4 regions of the Peribacillus sp. NPDC097295 genome follow, and region 4 is predicted to be linked to each of the others. Evidence: riboswitches for the same ligand, from Rfam matches in the RefSeq annotation. Region 4 holds a riboswitch; each other region holds the start of a gene.
The links. A riboswitch is a leader RNA that binds a small molecule or an ion and turns the genes downstream of it on or off. The one in region 4 is predicted to bind cobalamin.
Positions count from the first base shown of each region.

Region 1 (5,231 bases), on a different contig from region 4:
CCACAGCTTTACTTTGAAAAAGCACAGGACCAAAAAACCATCGATAAATTAGAGGATGCGGGCGTTTCCGTTGTAGCACTCAACCCAATCGATGCAGCAGCGGCCGAACCATTAGCCACCTTTAATAGTTGGTTGAAATTGACCGGAGAAATCACGGGCACGACCGAAAGAGCGGACAAGTTCATGGAAAATGGAAAAGCTGTACAAGCTGAACTAAATAAGAAATTGGATGGCATAAAAGAAAAAGACAAGCCAAGAGCCTTGATCCTGCATCAGCACAGCGATAAGAATATCATCGTCGGCGGCAATAATTTCTTCAGTAGCCAATGGCTTAAAGCTACTGGGGCTTACGATATTGCCGCGAAAGAAGTTACAGGAATGAAAGAAGTGAACATGGAACAAATCTACAAATGGAACCCGGACATCATCTATATTACGAACTTCACGACAACACAGCCTGAAGATCTACTCGACAATAAGGTGAACGGGCAAGACTGGAGTCAGGTGAGTGCAGTCCAAAAAGGGAAGGTATATAAGATTCCGCTTGGTATTTATAGATGGTTCCCACCAAATGGTGATGCGCCCCTCATGTTAAAATGGATGGCACAGAAAAATTACCCAGAGCTATTTGATTATGATATTAAAGAAGAAATCACGGAGTATTATGCGGATTTCTACAATTATGATGTAACAAAAGAGCAAGTTGAGAAGATTCTTCACCCATCTTCAAATGCCGCTAAACAGTAAAGTAGGGATAGTACATGAAAAAATGGAAAATGATTTTCTTCTGGCTCTTGCCCATAGGGATGGTTCTTCTGTCTTTAAGCATAGGGCGCTACGGGATGGATGTCGGGACTCAAATTAAAATATTGCTTTCAACCGTGTTTCCAATTGAACCAACATGGACACAGATGGAAGAAACAGTGGTCCTTCAAATTCGCCTGCCGCGTATTTTATTGGCCCTGTTAATCGGTGCCGGCCTATCCATTGCAGGGGCCTCTTTCCAAGGGATGTTCGGTAATCCCTTGGTCAGTCCTGATATCCTAGGAGTGTCTGCAGGTGCTGGATTCGGTGCTTCTCTTGGGATCTTATTGATGGGACATGGCTTCGCATCACAAGTCTTGGCACTTGGCTGTGGTTTAGCTGCCATCGTTTTCACGTTCATAATCAGCGGCAAAAAAGATTCACCGGTCTTCATGCTTGTTTTGGCTGGGGTTGTCACCTCCGCCCTTTTCCAAGCGTTGATATCGTTAATTAAGTTTGTCGCCGACCCTGAGGAAAAACTTCCAGCAATCACCTATTGGTTAATGGGGAGCCTTGGTACTGCGACATACAAGGATTTATATGTCGGTGGCCCGATCATCCTTGTCGGCATCTTGATTTTGTATTCACTACGCTGGAGAATCAATTTACTGACCTTACCTGAGGATGAAGCAAAATCGCTAGGTATCCCGGTTACTAGATTGAAGTGGACGGTCATTCTTGGTGCGACGTTAATTACCGCTTCATCTGTAGCGATAGCCGGTATCATCGGCTGGGTAGGATTGATTATCCCTCATGTGGCAAGAATGCTCGTCGGGAACAACAATCAACTTGTATTACCGGTATCCCTATCGATTGGTGGCGCCTATTTACTCCTGATCGATAATCTGGCTCGTTCTGTAACCGCTACGGAAATTCCGCTATCGATATTGACAGCCATTATCGGCGCACCATTCTTTGCGATTCTACTTAGAAAGACAGGAGGTGGGTGGTCATGAAAATCGAGGTGCAGGGAGGGAATTTTTTCTATGCTAAAAAAAGAGAGAAAGCTCCTTTCCTTTACCAGACCGACATTGACTTTTCGTTGAATGACGGAGAGATCATGGCGATTCTTGGTCCGAACGGTGCGGGTAAAACCACGATGCTGAAGTGCATCACCGGCCTTCTGGATTGGAAAAAAGGTCAAACGCTCATCGACGGAAAACCGCTTACTGCGTTATCACGCAAAACGATCTGGAAACGAATCGGTTATGTTCCTCAGGCACATAAAATGGTTTTCGGGTTTACTTTGGAAGAGCTTGTCATTATGGGAAGGGCGCCTTATATCAGTACGCTATCCCAGCCTTCTGCAAAGGATCGGGAGGCTGCCATCGCTGCTCTTGAAATGGTTGGCATTGCTCACCTTGCCAAAAAGTCCTGTAATTCCGTCAGTGGTGGGGAACTGCAACTGGCCTTGATTGCTCGGACGCTTGTGTCGGAGCCGGATGTATTGATTCTTGATGAACCGGAGTCGCATCTTGATATTCAAAAACAAATCGTGATTTTACAGACACTAAAGCGGTTATCGAAAGAGAAGAACATTTCTTGTATCATCAACACGCATTATCCGAACCACGCATTCTACTTGGCTGACCATGTTTTAATGACTGCAAAGGAAAAGCGTGTGGTGTATGGCGAAGTCCGCGAAGTGATGACGGAAGCCCGGATGAAGGAGTATTTCGGAATCGAAATGAAGAAAATCATTTACGAGGAAGAAGATGACTTTTTGATCGAAACGATGGTGCCGAAAGATCTAGGTCTTTTACGTGATCAAAGTACTTGTCGTTTTAATAACTTTTAATCGCAAAAGAAGGCAGCCAAACTGATTGGTTGCCTTCTTTTGCGTTCGAGAGTTACAGAATGTTAATGAATGCGATTTGAAAGTAATCTGAAATATCATATAATACGGTTTCAGAAATAGTGTATAATGAGAGGCAGTGAAATGATATACCTATGAACGATTTGGTGTCTGAAAAGACTTGAAAGGGAAGTTGGTGAAATACCAACGCGGTCGCGCCACTGTAAATGGGAGTAAACGGACGAATGCCACTGTATGAACGAACGTATGGGAAGGCGCCGTTAACAATGACCATGAGCCAGGAGACCTGCCAAAATTCGTACACCAGTTACCTACGCGGATAGGGAGGTGTGTGGCAGAGCTATGCGTCCGTATGTTTAATGCCATACAAGCATCTTCCGTTTTGATGGGGGATGCTTTTTTGTATGCCTTGGAAAATTACAAACCATATGTAGAGAGTTAATTGATTGACCTTTGCTTTTAAAACGATAAAGAAACGCAATTATGATGGGGGTTTTAAAATGAGGAAGATATATAGTTTCATCCTTGTGGTTGGATTGACGATCAGTATGCTGATTGGCTGCAACGATACATCTAAGGAAGGAACAAAAGAGAAGCAGTCGACAAATCAAGCTGAAAATCAAAGCTTCCCACTTACTTTACAAGATGCAGTTGGTGAAAAGGTCGCCATCGAGCAGAAGCCGGAAAAAATCATTTCATTAATCCCGAGTAATACCGAAGCGGTCTTCGCCCTTGGGTTAGGGGAGAAACTTATTGGAGTTTCCGAGAATGATAATTACCCGGAAGAAACGAAAGACATCCAAAAAGTTGGCGGAATGGAAATAGACACCGAGATGATTGTATCCTTACAGCCGGATATCGTTCTTGCTCACGAGAGTGCTCATAATTCCAAAGAAGGTATCCAGCAGCTTAAGGATGCTGGAATTCCGGTACTTACCGTAAACGATGCTCAAAGTTTTAAAGATGTATATACGTCTTTGGAGATGATTGGGAAGGCAACGGGGGAACTTGATAAAGCAAAGGAAATCGTTGCGACGATGCAGAACAAGCTAGAAAAGATCAAAGTAAAAGCCAAGGCCATAAAGGATGAGGAAAGAAAAAGCGTGTTAGTGGAAGTTTCACCGTCACCAGAAATTTATACGACGGGGAAAAACACTTTCATGGACGAAATGCTGGGCATCATCTCAGCGGATAATGTATCGGGAGAATTGGATGGATGGGTAAAACTTGATGAAGAGTCATTGATTGCGGCCAATCCGGATGTCATCATTACAACCTATGGGTATTACACAGGAAACCCAGTCAAAGAAGTCACGGGACGAAGTGGATGGGAAGACATCAAGGCAGTTAAGAATGGAGAGGTCTTCGATGTTCATTCGGATCTTGTCACTCGATCCGGTCCAAGGCTTATAGAGGGAGTAGAGGAACTTGCCAAATCAGTCTATCCGAACGTATTTGACAACTAAACGGGCAATGGCCTATATATTTGCTCTATCGTTTTTGATTATCTCGATGGTAATTGGGATCTCGATAGGCTCGGTATCAGTACCGGTACCGATGCTCTTACAAATCATCGGCACAGAAGTTCTTCATTTGCCCATTGCCGTAGAACCAGATGAGACCTTGACGAATATCGTGATGAACATACGCCTGCCGAGGGTGTTGCTTGCAGGTTTGGTTGGAGCATCGCTTGCAATTGCAGGGGCAGCGTTTCAAGGGTTGCTCCGGAATCCACTGGCTGATCCCTACACATTGGGAATCTCCTCAGGCGCTTCTCTTGGTGCCGTGTTAACGTTGTTCTTAAATATTTCATTGCCGTTTTTTGGCCTCTATACATTGCCTACATTAAGCGTTCTATTTTCATTGATTACGATTTTTTGCGTACTGACCTTCGCCAGAAAAATGGATCGATCGATGAAGGTGGAAACGATTATTTTAACCGGTATCATTTTCAGCTCGTTTCTAAGTGCCTTCATCTCGTTGATGATTGCATTGACGGGTGAGGAATTAAGGCAAATCATCAGCTGGCTGATGGGAAGCGTCTCTATGCGCGGTTGGAATTATATTGCGATTATATTGCCATTTTTCATCGTCGGTTCGCTGATTTTGATGATGAACACCCACGAACTGAATGCGATGACATTTGGGGAAGAGCGTGCGAGGCACTTAGGCGTGAATGTCCAACGGAGAAAAATGCTGATCCTGGTAGCCGGTTCGATACTGACTGGGGCGGCCGTTGCCGTTTCAGGGACGATTGGCTTTGTAGGGTTGGTCATCCCTCATTTGGTCCGCCGGATTTGGGGTCCTGACCATAAGCACCTTCTGCCGTTATCAATGATTGTGGGAAGCGGCTTTTTAATATTGGCTGACCTGGTGGCTCGAACGATCATTGCACCATCAGAGTTGCCGATAGGTGTAATCACCTCACTGATTGGTGCACCGGCGTTCGCATTTATTTTATTAAAGAGACGGAGAGAAGGGTAAATAGCATGCTTGAAGTGAAAGGGTTAACAGGAGGATATGACAATAAAGCTGTTTTGGACTCTGTCTCGTTTGATGTAAACAAGGGGGAGCTATTCGGTATTTTGGGACCAAATGGAAGTGGGAAAAC
Region 1 covers NZ_JBIWCW010000002.1:128,071-133,301, forward strand. The annotation lists gene ACIQXN_RS03860 (ABC transporter substrate-binding protein) at 1-747, shown strand, start outside; gene ACIQXN_RS03865 (FecCD family ABC transporter permease) at 762-1,760, shown strand; gene ACIQXN_RS03870 (ABC transporter ATP-binding protein) at 1,757-2,602, shown strand; cobalamin riboswitch at 2,748-2,928, shown strand; gene ACIQXN_RS03875 (ABC transporter substrate-binding protein) at 3,121-4,086, shown strand; gene ACIQXN_RS03880 (FecCD family ABC transporter permease) at 4,094-5,104, shown strand; gene ACIQXN_RS03885 (heme ABC transporter ATP-binding protein) at 5,110-5,231, shown strand, end outside.
Region 1: linked by a shared signal. The riboswitch ahead of ACIQXN_RS03875 (ABC transporter substrate-binding protein) and the one ahead of metE (5-methyltetrahydropteroyltriglutamate--homocysteine S-methyltransferase) in region 4 are both predicted to bind cobalamin.

Region 2 (5,231 bases), on a different contig from region 4:
GCAGTTGCCTGGATTACAGGCCCTTTTTACTTCAGTCACTGATAAATAAATTACTATTTTAGTATATTTATACTTTTTTAATATAATATATATTATTTATAAAATACAGTAATGTCAATTGTTTTTGCCATCTTAGAATAATTATGGAAATAACAAATATCGGTAAAATTGGAGAGGTGTTTAGTTGGAATGCTCCTTTTCGTCATAAGCCCTGTATAGTTGTGCTTCTCGGAAATGTTTCTGAAGTAGATGATAATTGCTTGAAAAAAGTATAAAGGGATAATACATTTATTGTAAGGTAAATAAAAGAAAAAGGATATTGGACTATTGAAAGGGGTGGAAAGTCATGCTGAAAATGAAAACGATAAATGATGTGGTTTGCGTCCAAGGAATACCGGAGGGCAACAAATCGGGGATGAGTGTGAACATGTTTTTAACAGATGGCCTGCTAATCGATACGGGTGCCCAAATTCTGTTGCAGGAATTGCTTCCATTCTTTGAATCCGCTGATTTCGATTTGGTTGCGTTGACGCATTATCATGAGGACCACACCGGAGGGGCAGCGTGGATACAGGGACATAGGAACGTTCCAATCTATATTCATCCGATGTCCCTTGATGTATGTGCGAAAGATGCTGAATATCCAGATTATCGCAGAGCCTTTTGGGGGAATAGAGACGCTTTCAAGGCAGAGCCGTTAGGTAGCGTAGTCCATTCACGCACTCAAACATGGGAGCCAATCTTTACGCCAGGGCATGCAAGGGACCATATGGTCTACCTGAATCATAGCAATGGCATGCTGTTTTCGGGAGACCTGTATGTTACGCCGAAGACGAAGCTCATATTAAGGGAAGAATCTGTCCCGTTGATCATCGATTCCATCAGAAGATTGCTTCAGTATGATTTTCATGAGGTTTTTTGCTGCCACGCGGGGTATGTACCGAATGGAAAGGAAATGTTCAAAAAGAAGCTTGATTATTTGGAAAATCTGCAGGGAGAAATATTGCTTTTGCATGGTCAGGGCTTGGAGGTCCATGAAATTCAGCAAAGCGTATTGCCGAACCGATATCCGCTTATCGAGATATCTGGACATGAATGGGACTCGGAGCATATTATCACCTCGATATTAAAGGGATAGGAGTTGCCTTCGGGGTAGCCCGATAGATAGGGATTCGGTAACAAGGGCAATACAGGAGCCACATTGTAATCGGGGTAAAAATTTGATACAGTTAAATGGAAAATAGTATACGCCTAGAAACGGGTGCAGATAGAGTCTTGTTTATCTGCTTAAAAGGGAAGACGGTTAAAATCCGGCGCTGTCCCGCAACTGTAAATGAGAGCGATTCGAGTAAGGCCACTGTCTTTTAGTGATGAAAGATGGGAAGGTTCGAAAAGCGATGATCATGAGCCAGGAGACCTGCCTGTTTTTAGCACAACATCAAAAACCTACGAGGATAGGGGGTGTTAAGTGCGAAAAATTAGCAAGAACATGCTTTCATTTTTTAAATGGAAAGGACATGTTCATCTTTGTTATGTTTCGTTTGCACTCTAACAACTTCTAATGGAGAAGTTGTTTTTTATTTTGTAAAAGTCCATATGAGGACAATTTAAGGGAAATCCTGTTTAGCCAATCGGTTTTTTTCAGGACACAGCTATCTATAGGGGGGGCATTTGAGTGTTTGGTACAGTTGAGCATTTTACGGACTATTTAAAAGCGCAAATCATGCGTAATCTTTCGGCAGAAAAAACGGTTTCTTTATATGATTGCCGTGCAAAGTTGATTGAAGAAATTAAGGTTCAAGCAGAGAGCATAAATAAGAAAGAATATGAAGAAAATCTTGAAAAAGCATATAACCAAGTTAATCTGGAAATGTTCGGACTTCAAGAGTAAGAAAGAGCCACCCAAAAGGGAAGCTCCAAATTTTACGGTTTATTTATATTTGGTTTGGTTTCATCATAAAAGTCATGAGCATGTTCGATGTTCAGGGTGTCCGCAGCTTCATATACATTACCGCCTGCGAGTCCTTCATTGATATAACGATCGACATCGAGGAAAACGGAGTCCTTGCCGTCATACTCGGTATCCTTCAAAAAGGTGACCTTTTGTTTATCCAAATGAAATCCCTCCTCGGCTTTTTTTATATTGTTGCCAAAGAGGGTCTTTTTATTCTGCATGGAAAGTCATTCGTAGACGTGGTATACCATTAAATCATGGATCATGCTCTTAAGCTTTTCTTCATCTGATTTTGCAGGCGGATTGGAGATCCACTCGATGGATCCGTCTTTATGATAGAGGGCTTGAACCGCCAGCTTATTAAAGTAAAAGGTAAGTTTCCATCCCGGTAAATTCTTGTGAAGTGGCTTCCATTGAAAGTGTGTAATCATATGTATAACCTCCATATAGCTGTTTCTCATTTCATTATAATGGAAAACGGTGGATGGAGGTTATTTTATTATTTGATTTGGAAAAGTTAGTTCAATGAAAAGGTTTTTTAAATGCAAAAGGCGATTCGCTTCGATTTCTTCTTCGTCAAATTGCATCGGCTTCGAATTCACTTCATAAATGAAGAGAGTTCCGGAAGTATCTTCACCGATGTCGATGGAGAATTCCCCAAGAAATCCAAACTTCCTTGAAAGGATGATTCCGCATCTTTGAGCTATATCCGCTAACTTCCGATTCAACTTCCTCGTTTGCAGGTGCTGATAAGGAAAGAGCTTCCCGCCCCTTGGTGTATGGGTCGTGATTTCCTGGGTCTGTGACATCCTCACACCTTTGCCGGTCACTTTATAAAACCCATTTTCATAATGGACAAGGATCCGGTAATCATATCGGTGACCATTCAGTTTTTTGGGAATAACCGCTCGTTGGGCCAGGTACCCTCTTTTCAGGAGTGACGCTTTATTTGTATCCCAAAATGCCGAGAAATCAGGATATGATTCAATATGTTTCAGGCTTGAAAATTGAAGAGTGCCATCCGGTTTCTCGAGCAGTGTGTAAATTCCCTTGCCTTGGCTACCTTTGCATGGTTTCAAGTAAATATGTTTGTGAAAATGAAAAAAGTCCGATAGTTGCGTTGGTTCTGATAGGTCAATTGTCGACGGAAGATGGCGGGCTAGAGATCCGTCCTCCGTCAATGCTTCGTACATCAAATATTTATCCAAAAAACAGGGATTGAATAAATGAATACGATGCCCTTTGAAAAAGGAGATGAGCTGTTGAAAGCCTGGTGACGCTTCGCCCCCCCTTTTAGGAATGCGGTTATAAACGATATCGGGCAGTGGAACCGTCACTTCATTCCACGAGCTTGTTGCCGAAGAAAACAGGAAGCCTTTCATGGGGTCAGAAAGCAGGGACTCACTCGTGAATACATAGGCCAATATCCCATAATCCGACAAATAGAGAGATAAGTTTTGAAAAAGCGTCAAGTTTCCCCCAATACCCGATTCCTTTTTTGGGTCAAGGGAGGTCAATATCCCGACGACAAGCACCCGGTTTCCCGGGAACAGGGTGATGGGTACGAGTGTCTGTTGATGATGATCTTCCTTAAAAGCAATTTCCTCATTCGCCACTCCGGCATAAAGATGGATATTTTCTTGGTTATGGCTCCATTTTTCAGAAGTAACATCGTAAAAAATATTCATTTCTGCATACCGATTGATTGCGTAATCGTTTGTTCGGTGAGATAAATCGCATAATCGAGACTTAGCTTCCTGGTTAAAAGTTCAAATTCCTTTAGCTTCGGGTGTGAGAAGATGGAACGGCCGGGCTTCGAATTGGCTTCAAACATCCATACTTGCCCTTTTTTGTCCAAACCGAGGTCGAACCCGATTTCCCCAATGATGCCATCCAGATGTTCCTCAATGCTCTCACTTAATATCAAAGCAGCTTCTGATAACTTTTCCTCGACTTTTTTTGCTTCCTCGTCATCTCCGTAAAGTTCCGCAAGCGTTTTAATGACTCCACCGCTTTTAATATGGGTCGTCACGCTACCGGCCCCGGAAATTTTTGCGGCGATGGCCGTTACTTGCCATACCCCGTTGCTGTCCTTGTTCGTATGGACCCTGAAATCCACTGGACGGTTAGAAGATTTGATTAACGGGATGCCTTGCTGGACAATCAGGTTTTCAAGTGGCCGATTGTGAAAGACATGTTTAAGGATGGCTTCAAGTGTGGAGAACTTTTGTAGTTTATTTTCCTGTGCCTCGTTTTTATATCGGCAATAATAGACGTCTTCATGTTTATCGTAAAGAACTTGATGAATGCCTAAGCCAAGGCTACCATGAATGGGTTTAATATAGACTTGACGGTAATGCGAGAGAAGCGTCTCAACGACAGATAATGATTGAAAGGGATAAGTTTCAGGTAGGAAAGGCAGGGCCCGATCATCCGCATTCAACCGTTCATATACATCCCATTTATTGAAGAAACCGGGATTGTACCAGGGGATCTTATATTCCTTTTGGAACTTTTGTTTCACTGCCTTTGGACCGTCCCGGTTTTCCGTCAACCGGTTCGGTAGCCGATCATATACGACATTGGGGAAAGGGAATTCATTGATTTGCCAATTCTCTTTTTCGTATACATATCCTTTAATCGTTTCTTGGTCCCAATTGATGACATTTTCACCGAAAATAAAGGGGATACAGCCCGTGGTCTGACTTAGAGAGAGCAATTTGGAAAAAAAGACCGAGCGTTCGCCGAGTGGCTTGTTGGAAATGCCGGTGAAGCCCGATGAAAAGATTCCGATGAGCGGTCCGATGTGAAGGCTCTTGCCGTATATAAATAGATGAAGGGGGGTATCAAGTTCATTGAACATCAATGAATCTGCAAGCTTATTTGACAGCACGATCGATTGGTTGGTCGCTGGGTTCGGCTTTACGGTGGCAGGGCATGAATGCTGACCGAAATAGATTAATTCGATATCATCCAATTTCCCAAGGTCAGAAGGATAATAAAGGACTTGACCCGGAATATTGGAAATCTCTGCAGGATAGGTCTTTCTCACGATTTATTCACCTGCTTTCAAAAGATGTTCAGCTAGATATTTGCTATATCTGAATGGAGCTTGATAGATCTCTTTCATGGACTCTGGTTGAAGTGTTTGCACGATTTTCCTACCGGGCTTTGAGTTGATATCCAAAATCCAAATTTGCCCTTTCTTATCGATGCCAAGGTCCACTCCAAGTTCGAATAGCCTGTGAAAAGCTGCTTCGGTTTCCGCCGGGAGAGT
Region 2 covers NZ_JBIWCW010000003.1:216,145-221,375, forward strand. The annotation lists gene ACIQXN_RS07360 (MBL fold metallo-hydrolase) at 347-1,138, shown strand; cobalamin riboswitch at 1,243-1,439, shown strand; gene ACIQXN_RS07365 (hypothetical protein) at 1,676-1,891, shown strand; gene ACIQXN_RS07370 (hypothetical protein) at 1,924-2,115, opposite strand; gene ACIQXN_RS07375 (YheE family protein) at 2,182-2,385, opposite strand; gene ACIQXN_RS07380 (YheC/YheD family endospore coat-associated protein) at 2,446-3,642, opposite strand; gene ACIQXN_RS07385 (YheC/YheD family endospore coat-associated protein) at 3,639-5,006, opposite strand; gene ACIQXN_RS07390 (YheC/YheD family endospore coat-associated protein) at 5,010-5,231, opposite strand, start outside.
Region 2: linked by a shared signal. The riboswitch ahead of ACIQXN_RS07365 (hypothetical protein) and the one ahead of metE (5-methyltetrahydropteroyltriglutamate--homocysteine S-methyltransferase) in region 4 are both predicted to bind cobalamin.

Region 3 (5,231 bases), on a different contig from region 4:
TGCTGCACTTCTTCTTTTAATTCCAACCATTTTGAATCCGTATAGTCCCGAAGGTCGAAATACTCTCCCGTATGCCAATCCGACCCTTCGAAATAGGGATAGCTTCCTTTTTCCTTGGCCAATTCATTGGATGCCTTAATGGTTAAGTAAGCGATTTTTTCGTATAAAGTATCGGCAAACTGAACGGCTTCATCAGATTCCCAGTAGATATTTTGGGTTGCCAGTAAATGATGCCAACCGAATGTTCCTAAGCCGATAGATCGGTACCGTTTATTTGAAATGGATGCCTGTTTGACCGGTAAGGTATTCACGTCAATGACGTTATCGAGCATGCGAATCTGAATCGGGATCAGTCTTTCCAACACATCACTGTTCACTGCGCGGGGCAGGTTGATGGAGGAAAGGTTACAGACTACGAAATCCCCGCTTTTGCGAACCACGACGACATCGCCATCTTCTGTTTCATATTCGTCGGTGATCGTTGACGGGCTTAAATTCTGGGCAATTTCCGTACAAAGATTAGAACAATAAATCATCCCTTTATGCTTATTCGGGTTCTTCCTGTTCACCTCATCCCGGTAGAACATATAGGGCACGCCTTCTTCTAATTGTGAAATCATGATGCCTTTCATAATGTCCATCGCGTTGATTTTCTCGAAACTATAGCCTGGAAGTACGCCATTTTCTGCGGCCTCTACAGCGAGGGCGTAATGGTCCCTGAAACTTCCTTCCCCTTTTTTCTCATCATAAAAATCTTCGAGGGAGAACCCAAGGGTCTGCTTCACGGTATGCGGATCGAAAAGATACCATTCCTTCCTGTCGCGCACGGCTTCCATGAACAAATCGGGGATACAAACGCCTGTGAAAATATCATGTGCTTTTAAGCGGTCGTCTCCGTTTTGCGTTTTCAAGTCAAGGAAGCTCATGATGTCTTTATGCCAAGCGTCCATATAGATGGCAATGGCACCTTTGCGTTGACCCAATTGATCGACGCTGACGGCGGTTTGGTTAAAGAGACGAATCCAGGGAGTCGTGCCTGAACTGTTTCCGGAAAAACCGCGGATATCAGATCCGAGCGAGCGGATTTTCCCGACATATAGACCGACCCCACCACCGAATTTGGAAACTTTGGCAGCATCATAGTTTGATTGATAGATTCCGTCGATGGAATCTTCTATCGCATCGATGAAGCATGAACTCAATTGCCCGTGGGTCTTACCGGCATTCGAGAGGGTAGGGGTCGCAACCGTCATATACAGGTTGGACATGGCCCAGTACGCTTCTTTAACAAGCTGCAGGCGATGTTCCGTTTTTTCAAGCCTCATGATTTCCATGGCAATGATCATGAAGCGCTCCTGAGGAAGTTCATAGACCTTGTCTTTTTTTGGACGGGCCAAGTATCTGTCATTCAAAAGATAGATTCCGATATAAGAAAAGAGGTTATCTTTTTCCGGATTGATGACTGAACCCAATTCTTCGATCTCCGTTTTTGTGTAGGAATCGAGAAGCTCCGATTTATAAACAGGGTAACGCTGGCCTTCATGCTGTTGCGAGAGTTCTTTGATTAATTCATAGAAAGGTCCATAGCTTCTGCCTTCATAGCCCCGATTTGTCCGGGCATCGCGATACATGGTATTCAAAAGTTCCCTGGCGGCGACAAATGTCCAGTCAGGCGCATCGATATCGACACTTTCAAGGGCAAGCTGTATTAGTTTTTTCGATGTTTGTTCTTCAGAAGCATCACTTTTTCGATCGAGCCATTTAGTGAAGCGCTTTTTAAATTTGTCCATATCAAGCCGGTCTTCGAAATCCTTTGATAGCATATCAAGCTGGATTGATTTTGTTTCGGTTTCCATAGCCGTGTTATATGTTTGAGTCATGAGTATTCCTCCTTAAAACGTACGTAAATAAAAAAAATCCGCCCAATAAATTGAGCGGATCAAACGATAGGATAAAAGAGCCATGAAAAAATAGCCGTTACACTATCGTTTCATCATCTCAATCCCCGAAGAATAAGAAACTTGAAAAAACCAGGCAGGTCTCCTGACTCATGATCATCCTACTTTGAGTCCTTCCCGTATAGAGAGCTATACAGTGGTTTTCTCATTTCGTCACATTTACAGTTGCGGGGACAGTTCCGGGATCACACCGGATTCCCTTTTCAGCCATCTCTGGCACCTTGGTTCATTTTTTCTATATATAGTTATTTGAGTTGTTAGAAAAGTCAATATCTAGTATTTATACTTCTATAATCGTAAGCCATCTGTGCCGATAATTCAACATTTATATTTAAGAAATCCGATTCATATCTATTGACAAGGTCTAATAACGGAAGAGGATAGTGAAAGAATATAGGGGGGAATCGAAAAATCCCTCGAGGATTGTCAGGTGTTTTGTGTTAAAATAAATTGCATAGCAAAACTAGGGATTCTGCTTATTGAAAAGAAAGAACCCTGAAAATCATTTAGGAAAAAGGAGCAAAAATCGTGGAAAAAATATTAGTTTTTGGACATAAAAATCCGGATACAGACACTATTTGTTCAGCCATCGCGTATGCTGATCTAAAAAAACAGCTGGGCGTGAATACTGAACCAGTTCGTCTTGGTGAAGTCAATGGTGAAACGCAATATGCGTTGGACCAATTCAAATTCGAGGCACCTCGCCTTGTTGATAAAGTGGCTGGGGAAGCGGATGGAGTGATTTTGGTCGATCATAACGAACGCCAACAAAGTGCTGAAGACATCGATCAAGTCCGCGTATTGGAAGTCATCGACCACCACCGCATCGCTAATTTCGAAACAAGTGATCCTTTATATTACCGCGCGGAACCGGTTGGTTGCACGGCTACTATCTTAAATAAGATTTACAAAGAAAATGGGATTGAAGTGCCTAAGGCAATTGCAGGACTTATGCTTTCAGCCATCATTTCCGATTCTTTACTATTCAAATCCCCTACATGCACAGAGCAAGACGTCGCAGCGGCTATGGAATTAGCTGAAATTGCGGGTGTGAATGCTGAAACATACGGTTTAGAGATGCTAAAAGCTGGAGCTGACTTGAGTGATAAAACGATTGATCAGCTCATCACTCTTGATGCAAAAGAATTTGCTATGGGAACGGCAAAAGTTGAGATTGCTCAAGTAAATGCTGTTGATCCGAACGAAGTACTTGCAAAGCAAACAGAAATCGAAGCAGCGATTCAGGCTGTCATTGCCGCGAAAGAACTAGATTTATTCTTATTCGTGGTAACGGATATCTTAACGAATGATTCTGTAGCCTTGGCTCTTGGAACATCAGCGTTTGCGGTCGAAAAAGCCTATAACGTTACATTGAATAACAATATCGCCGTTTTAGAAGGCGTCGTGTCACGTAAAAAACAAATCGTCCCAGTTTTAACAGACATTTTCGCTAAGCTATAAGCCGGGCAGATTACAACAGTTATAAAAAAAGGACTCGATGCCACTTTATAATGGCCTTCGAGTCCTTTTTTTAATTCAATGCATCTTTTTCTTTTTCATACGCAATCACAATCAGTTCTTTGTTTGATTCCTCACGCATTTTTCCTTCAAAGAGTTTTAATTCATTGAGAAGGTCCGGTGATAAGTCTGCGGCTGTATAATCCTGATCAGTTGACATGGTTCTTCCTCCAATCCAGAGTATCCTTCACTCTAGTTTGGCGGTTCATGAAGATTTTATGCAATGTAACGTTTACTTTACATAAGAGGCTAGATTCTTTAGCAACTGGGAACTCTCCTGATCAAGGCCAAGTACCTGAACCGTTTTGCCTTGCACCCTGTATTTTAGGACGACTTTCTCGACGGCATCCACAGCTGAAGCGTCCCATATTTTCGAATCGGAAAAATCAATGATAATGGAATCGGCTTTCTCCATCGGATCAAACTTCGATATGAAGTCCTGGACCGAAGCGAAGAATACTTGTCCCTTTATCCGATAAATGATGTTTTCGGCCGGTTGGTCTGTCGTTTTCTCGATCGACACTTTAGAAATTTTAGCCGAGAAGAAAATCATGCTTAATATTACCCCGGCGAATACGCCTTTGGATAAATCATGTGTATAAAGAACGACGATGACTGTCACGACCATGACGATTGCCTCGGTTTTAGGCGTGATCCGAAGCTTTTTTAAGGAGGACCAGTCAAAGGTCCCGATGGAAACCATGATCATGACTGCAACAAGGGCAGCCATCGGAATTTTAATTAAGACATCATTCAATAATACGATCAAGGTTAACAAAAAGGCACCGGCAACGAAAGTGGATAGTCGGCCTCGTCCCCCGGACTTGATGTTTATCCCGGATTGTCCAATCATTGCACAACCTGCCATCCCGCCGAAGAATCCGGCAACGATGTTCGCGATTCCCTGTCCTTTGGCTTCCCGGTTTTTATTGCTATCCGTATCGGTCATTTCGTCAACGATTTGCGCCGTCAGTAAAGATTCTAACAATCCAACGAACGCAAGGGCGATGGAATAAGGAAAAATGATGGCCAGTGTCTCGAATGTTAAGGGAATATCTGGAATCAAGAACGTCGGTAGAGCTTGGCTCAAATGCCCCATATCTCCTACGGTCCTTACTGAAGCCCCAGTTGCAACAGCCACGATGGTCATGAAGACGATTGCGACCAGCGACGAAGGAATGGCCTTGGTTATCCGTGGGAAAAGATAGATGATGGCGAGTGAACCGGCTGTCATGACATACATGACCCATGATTCCCCTGTGAAATGTGTAAGTTGGGCCATGAAAATCAAGATGGCCAAGGAATTCACAAACCCGGTCATGACAGGCTTCGGTATAAATTTCATGAGCTTCCCGATCTTAAAGACACCCAGTAGAATTTGAAGGATTCCCGTTAAAATGGTGGCGGCAAGCAAGTAGTTCAAGCCGTAATCCTTAACAAGGTCAACCATCACGAGTGCCATCGCCCCGGTTGCCGCTGAAATCATGCCTGGTCGCCCTCCAACAAAGGCAATGACAATGGCGATGCAGAAGGAAGCATATAACCCCACCATCGGGTCAACACCGGCAATGATGGAGAAGGCAATCGCCTCAGGAATTAAGGCAAGGGCTACGACGATACCGGAAAGTACATCCCCTCGGACGTTGCCAAACCACTCCTGTTTTAATGTAGATATATTCACAATGACACTTCCTTTTTTCTTTATATGATAATTCTTAATTGCTTTTATGACGTACTAGATTATAGCATGACTTC
Region 3 covers NZ_JBIWCW010000003.1:150,904-156,134, forward strand. The annotation lists gene ACIQXN_RS07030 (ribonucleoside-diphosphate reductase subunit alpha) at 1-1,856, opposite strand, end outside; cobalamin riboswitch at 2,017-2,198, opposite strand; gene ACIQXN_RS07035 (manganese-dependent inorganic pyrophosphatase) at 2,487-3,419, shown strand; gene ACIQXN_RS07040 (hypothetical protein) at 3,490-3,636, opposite strand; gene ACIQXN_RS07045 (SulP family inorganic anion transporter) at 3,709-5,157, opposite strand.
Region 3: linked by a shared signal. The riboswitch ahead of ACIQXN_RS07030 (ribonucleoside-diphosphate reductase subunit alpha) and the one ahead of metE (5-methyltetrahydropteroyltriglutamate--homocysteine S-methyltransferase) in region 4 are both predicted to bind cobalamin.

Region 4 (5,231 bases):
GGTATGGTGCGGGAGAAATCGGCATGGCTCTTTTACAGCAATTGATCTGGGTCATCATTCTCGTCATCCCCATCCAGGTATTATGGATAGTCGCAAAAAAACAGCTGATTATTCAAGGAGGTTGATGGGATGTTTTATGTATCGATGTTTTTACAATATGTGAGTCAGTATATGAAAACGAGATTGCAATACCGCGCTGATTTCTTCATCGAGATTCTTTCTGATTTGTTGAACCAAGTCGTGAATCTGGTCTTCATCTTAGTGGTCTTCGGGCATACGGAATTTCTGAGTGGATGGAGCCGGGATGAAATCATTTTCATATACGGTTTTTTCCTGATTCCGTTTGCGCTCTTTTCATCCTTTTTCAACATCTGGGATTTCAACGAACGCTATATCGTCAAAGGGGAGATGGACCGGATTTTGACCAGGCCCATTCACAGCCTTTTTCAAGTCATCTTAGAACGGATAGAGCTTGAATCGTTATTTGGAGTAGTGACCGGATTGATTATCATCTTTTATTCCGGTGCTTCGTTAAGCTTGGAGCTTGCTTGGTACGACCCGATTCTCTTTGTGTTGTTTGCGATTGGTGGTGCATTGGCGTATGCAGCCATTTTCGTGGCGATTGCAAGCATCGGGTTCTGGTCTGATGCCAAAACGTCCATCATGCCGATGATGTATAACATCGGGAACTACGGCCGCTACCCGGTTGATATCTATAACAAGGTTATCCGTTTCGTTCTGACATGGGTGTTGCCATTTGCCTTTGTCGGTGTGTATCCGGCTTCCTATTTTCTTAGAAAAGAAGAGTGGTATGCCTATGCATTTGCCACACCTGTCATAGGGGTCGTCTTTTTCATGATCTCGATCTTCATTTGGAATCAGGGTGTGAAAAGGTACCGCGGAGCAGGAAACTAAAAAAATCCCTTCAACAATTTTGTTGAGGGGATTTTTTGCTTATATGCGTTTGTTTTTTCTTTCGAAATATCTAACTTGTGCTTGGACGTACTGCCGTTTTTCTTCTTCTGTTTCCGGATAAACCTGTGGAACCGGTACGGGCTTTCCATCTTCGTCTATAGCAAGCATCGTTAAAAAGGCACGGGCGGTAAGTTGTTTTTCACCAGTCAATAGGTTCGCCCGTTCCACTTTTACGAAAACCTCCATCGATGTCCGATGGGCACAGGTAACATAGGCTTCCAAGTTAATCGCATCCCCCGTCTTAATGGGGGCCAGAAAGTCAAAGGAGTCGCTTGAGGCGGTCACGACCGGTTTCCGGCAGTGGCGCATCGCAGCAATACAGGCGATCTTATCCACGTATGCCATCACTTTACCGCCAAAGATGGTATTGTGATGGTTCGTATCGAGTGGAAAAACAAGATCCGTTAAAAAAGTCCGTGACTGCTGAATAGGAATCGTCGTTATAGGATCAGTCATTTTCCTATGGGACCAATAGCTTATTCCGGACTATTGTTGCAGCTTCAACCATATTTTTCAGAGAAGCAACGGTTTCAGGAACAGCCCTTGTTTTCAGGCCACAGTCAGGATTGATCCAAAATTGATCTTTATCCAGCACCTTGATACCGCGTTCAATCATATCGACCATTTCTTCCACTGCAGGAACGCGAGGGCTATGAATGTCATACACACCAAGACCGATTCCTTTTTCATATGTTTTTTCCTCGAAAGCGGAAGCGAGCTCCCCATGGCTTCGAGAAGTTTCGATGGAAATCACATCAGCGTCCAGGGAAGAGATGACATCCATGAAGCTGTTGAAATCACAATAGCACATATGAGTGTGAATTTGTGTTGTGTCTTCGACGCTCGAAGTGGAAATCAAAAATGAATGGACCGCCCAGTTTAAGTATTCATCACGGTCGCTTTTTTTCAATGGAAGGCCTTCACGCAGGGCTGGTTCATCGACTTGGATCATTTTGATCCCTGCTGATTCCAATGCCTCTACTTCTTGTTTCAAGGCCAATGCCAATTGATAGCAGATATTTTCCCGTGAAATATCGTCACGGACGAACGACCAGTTCAGAATCGTAACGGGACCGGTCAGCATTCCCTTCACCGTTTTTTTAGTCAAGGCTTGTGCATACACACTTTCTTTGACCGTCATCGGATCGATGAAATGGACATCGCCATAGATCACGGGAGGCTTTACACAGCGGGAGCCATAAGACTGAACCCATCCTTTTTCAAGAAAGACGAATCCACCCAGCTTATGACCGAAGAACTCGACCATATCCGTTCGTTCGAACTCCCCGTGCACAAGGACATCCAAGCCGATTTCTTCCTGGATATCAATCCATCTGCCAATCTCCTCGTTCACGAATGCTTCATATTGATCAGATGTCCATTCACCGCGTTTGAATTTCCCGCGGGCCTGTTTAACTTCCGCGGTCTGCGGAAAGCTTCCAATTGTAGTGGTTGGAAGGAAAGGCAGGTTGAAATACTCCTGTTGTTTTTGATAGCGCTGTTTAAATGGCAGGGTACGGCCATGGGTTTGCAGCTTCGACTGTTCAACAGCGGATTGCACGTCTTTATGGTTTCTGGCCTTTGAATTCTTTAAGGTCTGCCATGCAGCTTTGTTTGCCGCCACCTTTTCTTCGATTGATTCTAGACCTTCGTTGTTCCCTCTGACCAAAAGCGTGATTTCTTCTAGTTTCTCATCAGCAAAGGCAAGGGCTTCTTTCACATCGCTAGCTAGTTCTGTCTCGTTTCGAACCGTCACTGGAACATGTAGCAGGGAGCAGGAAGGTTGAAGCCAAATTCGATCTTCGGCTACGTGTTTCGTAATGGACCCGACCAACTCGATTTTTTTCGTCAAGTCAGAAAGCCAAATATTTTTCCCGTCAATCACACCGGCCCCAAGTATTTTATCTTGCGGGAAACCGACTGTTTGAAGATTGCTGAGATTTTTTCCTTTGTCATGGACCAAATCAAGGCCAATTCCTTGAACGGGCAAGTCGATCACTTCTTGGTAGTGCTCTACAGCATCAAAGTATGTTTGCAGCATGATGTTCAAGTTGGGTGCAGCTTCATTCAATTTTTCATACAGGTATGTAACAGTTTTCATTTCGTCTTTGGAAAGGGAAGAAACAAGGGAAGGTTCATCGATCTGCACCCACTTCACGCCTTCTTGTTCCAGCTCTCGCAAAATTTTTGTGTATAAAGGCAACAAGCTCAGGATGATGGCCGGAAGATCTTTTTTATCATAGCCTTTTGACAAAGAAATGAATGTGTAAGGTCCGACTATAACCGGTTTCGTATCGATTCCTAGTTTTTCCTTGGCTTCGCGGTAAGCGGCAAGCGGCTTGTTTTCTGTCAACGTAAGCTGAGACTGTTTTAACTCTGGAACGATATAGTGATAATTTGTATTGAACCATTTCGTCATTTCGGAAGCGACTTCATCCTTGTTCCCACGGGCCATTGAATAATAAACGGAAAGGGGGACACTGCCACCTTTATAAGCCGAATATCGCTCAGGCACCAGGCCGAACATGACGGACATATCGAGCATTTGATCATATAACGTAAAGTCGTTGACCGGGATGATATTGATGCCTTGATCCTTTTGTTTCTGCAAATTGCCTAAACGGATCGCTTCCAATTGCGACGTGAATTCCGTTTCGTTTAATGTTCCAGCCCAATATGCCTCTAATGTACGTTTCCATTCACGATCCTCACCGATTCGTGGGTACCCTATATTACTACTTTTCAACACATCCATCTCCTTTTAATGAAATATCAACAAAAAAAGCACCCCTAACCGTCAAAAGAGAAAGTTAGAAATGCTTAAAATAAAGGGGCACGAAAATACCCCTTATCCTTATAAGGTCCCTAACACTTCCCTATCTCCCGTAGGTTAAAACAGTGTTGTCGAAATAGGCAGGTCTCCTGGCTCAAGGAATCTAACTTAGCGGCTAAAGCCTTCCCAATCATAAAGATCAGTGGCAACAAACATAGCCCTAACATTCCCATTACAGTGGCGGGACCGCGCCGGAATTACACCGGACTTCCCTTTTCATCCTAAAAAATTAGGAACCTATCTCCACATATTAAATTCAAAAAAACTCGTCCATATAAAAAACAGATAGTAAATTCTAATAATATAAAATATTATAAAAATTTAACCCATCTTAGCATACCCCAATTGTATGGGTCAACAAGGAAAAAGTCGGGAAATGGGGTCTGACCCCCACCGCATATCGTCAAAACGCCTGCTGCATCTACGTATTTTTCGATCTGAAGTGTTTGGGAAATAGGGTCTGCCCCCCTAAACCGAGCATATATTGACTCGTTTAAGAGTATGTATAGGGGGAGTGGGCTGTTTTGAAATGAGGCGTAGGGATGACCTTTTATATTTTGATTGTGGGGATTATCTTTTGCATGGTGATGAGCATTCGGACCTTATTTCTTTCTGAGTCGGAGGCAAAGAAGTTTTCTCTTGAAGATATGCTCTGGCTCGGCAATTTATATGCGACATTATTAGTTGGTTTTGCACTGATTTATTTATTATACGAGCTTCAGAATCATTCGGTGATTCTTGATATGGGCAATCGGTTGGATGGGACCTTTTCTGAGCAGCTGAAGACATCCTTCTATTTTAGTGCGATGACAATGTTCTCGGTTGGATACGGGGATATCTCGCCAATCGGGATTGGCCGGATGATCGCGACAATCCAAGCATTCATTGGCTACACGCTTCCGGCCGCCTTTGTGATAAGGGCCGTAATCGATTTCGAGCAGAAGGAAAAGAACAAGAAGAAATGAAAGTTGTGTTTCTTTCGATTATTGGGTACGCTTACCATAATGAAAGAAATGGAGGGGTTAGAATGACACTTAACATTGGAGAAAAAGCACCTGATTTTCAACTGCCAGCAAACAACGGAGAACAAGTTTCCCTATCACAATTCAGTGGTAAACACGTTGTATTATATTTTTACCCAAAAGACATGACACCCGGTTGTACAACGGAAGCGTGTGATTTCCGTGACCATAATGAGCAATTCGAAGAGCTCGATGCTGTCATCATCGGGATTAGCCCGGATCCGGCAGCGCGACATGAAAAATTCATTGAAAAACATGGGCTGCCTTTCCTGTTGCTTGCGGATGAAAAGCAGGAAGTTGCTGAATTATACGGCGTATGGAAATTGAAAAAGAACTTCGGTAAGGAATACATGGGCATCGAGCGTTCGACTTTCCTGATTGATAAGGAAGGGAAGATCGTG
Region 4 covers NZ_JBIWCW010000005.1:4,639-9,869, reverse strand. The annotation lists gene ACIQXN_RS10800 (ABC transporter permease) at 1-125, shown strand, start outside; gene ACIQXN_RS10795 (ABC transporter permease) at 130-915, shown strand; gene ACIQXN_RS10790 (acyl-CoA thioesterase) at 955-1,431, opposite strand; gene metE (5-methyltetrahydropteroyltriglutamate--homocysteine S-methyltransferase) at 1,436-3,730, opposite strand; cobalamin riboswitch at 3,871-4,064, opposite strand; gene ACIQXN_RS10780 (potassium channel family protein) at 4,351-4,773, shown strand; gene bcp (thioredoxin-dependent thiol peroxidase) at 4,836-5,231, shown strand, end outside.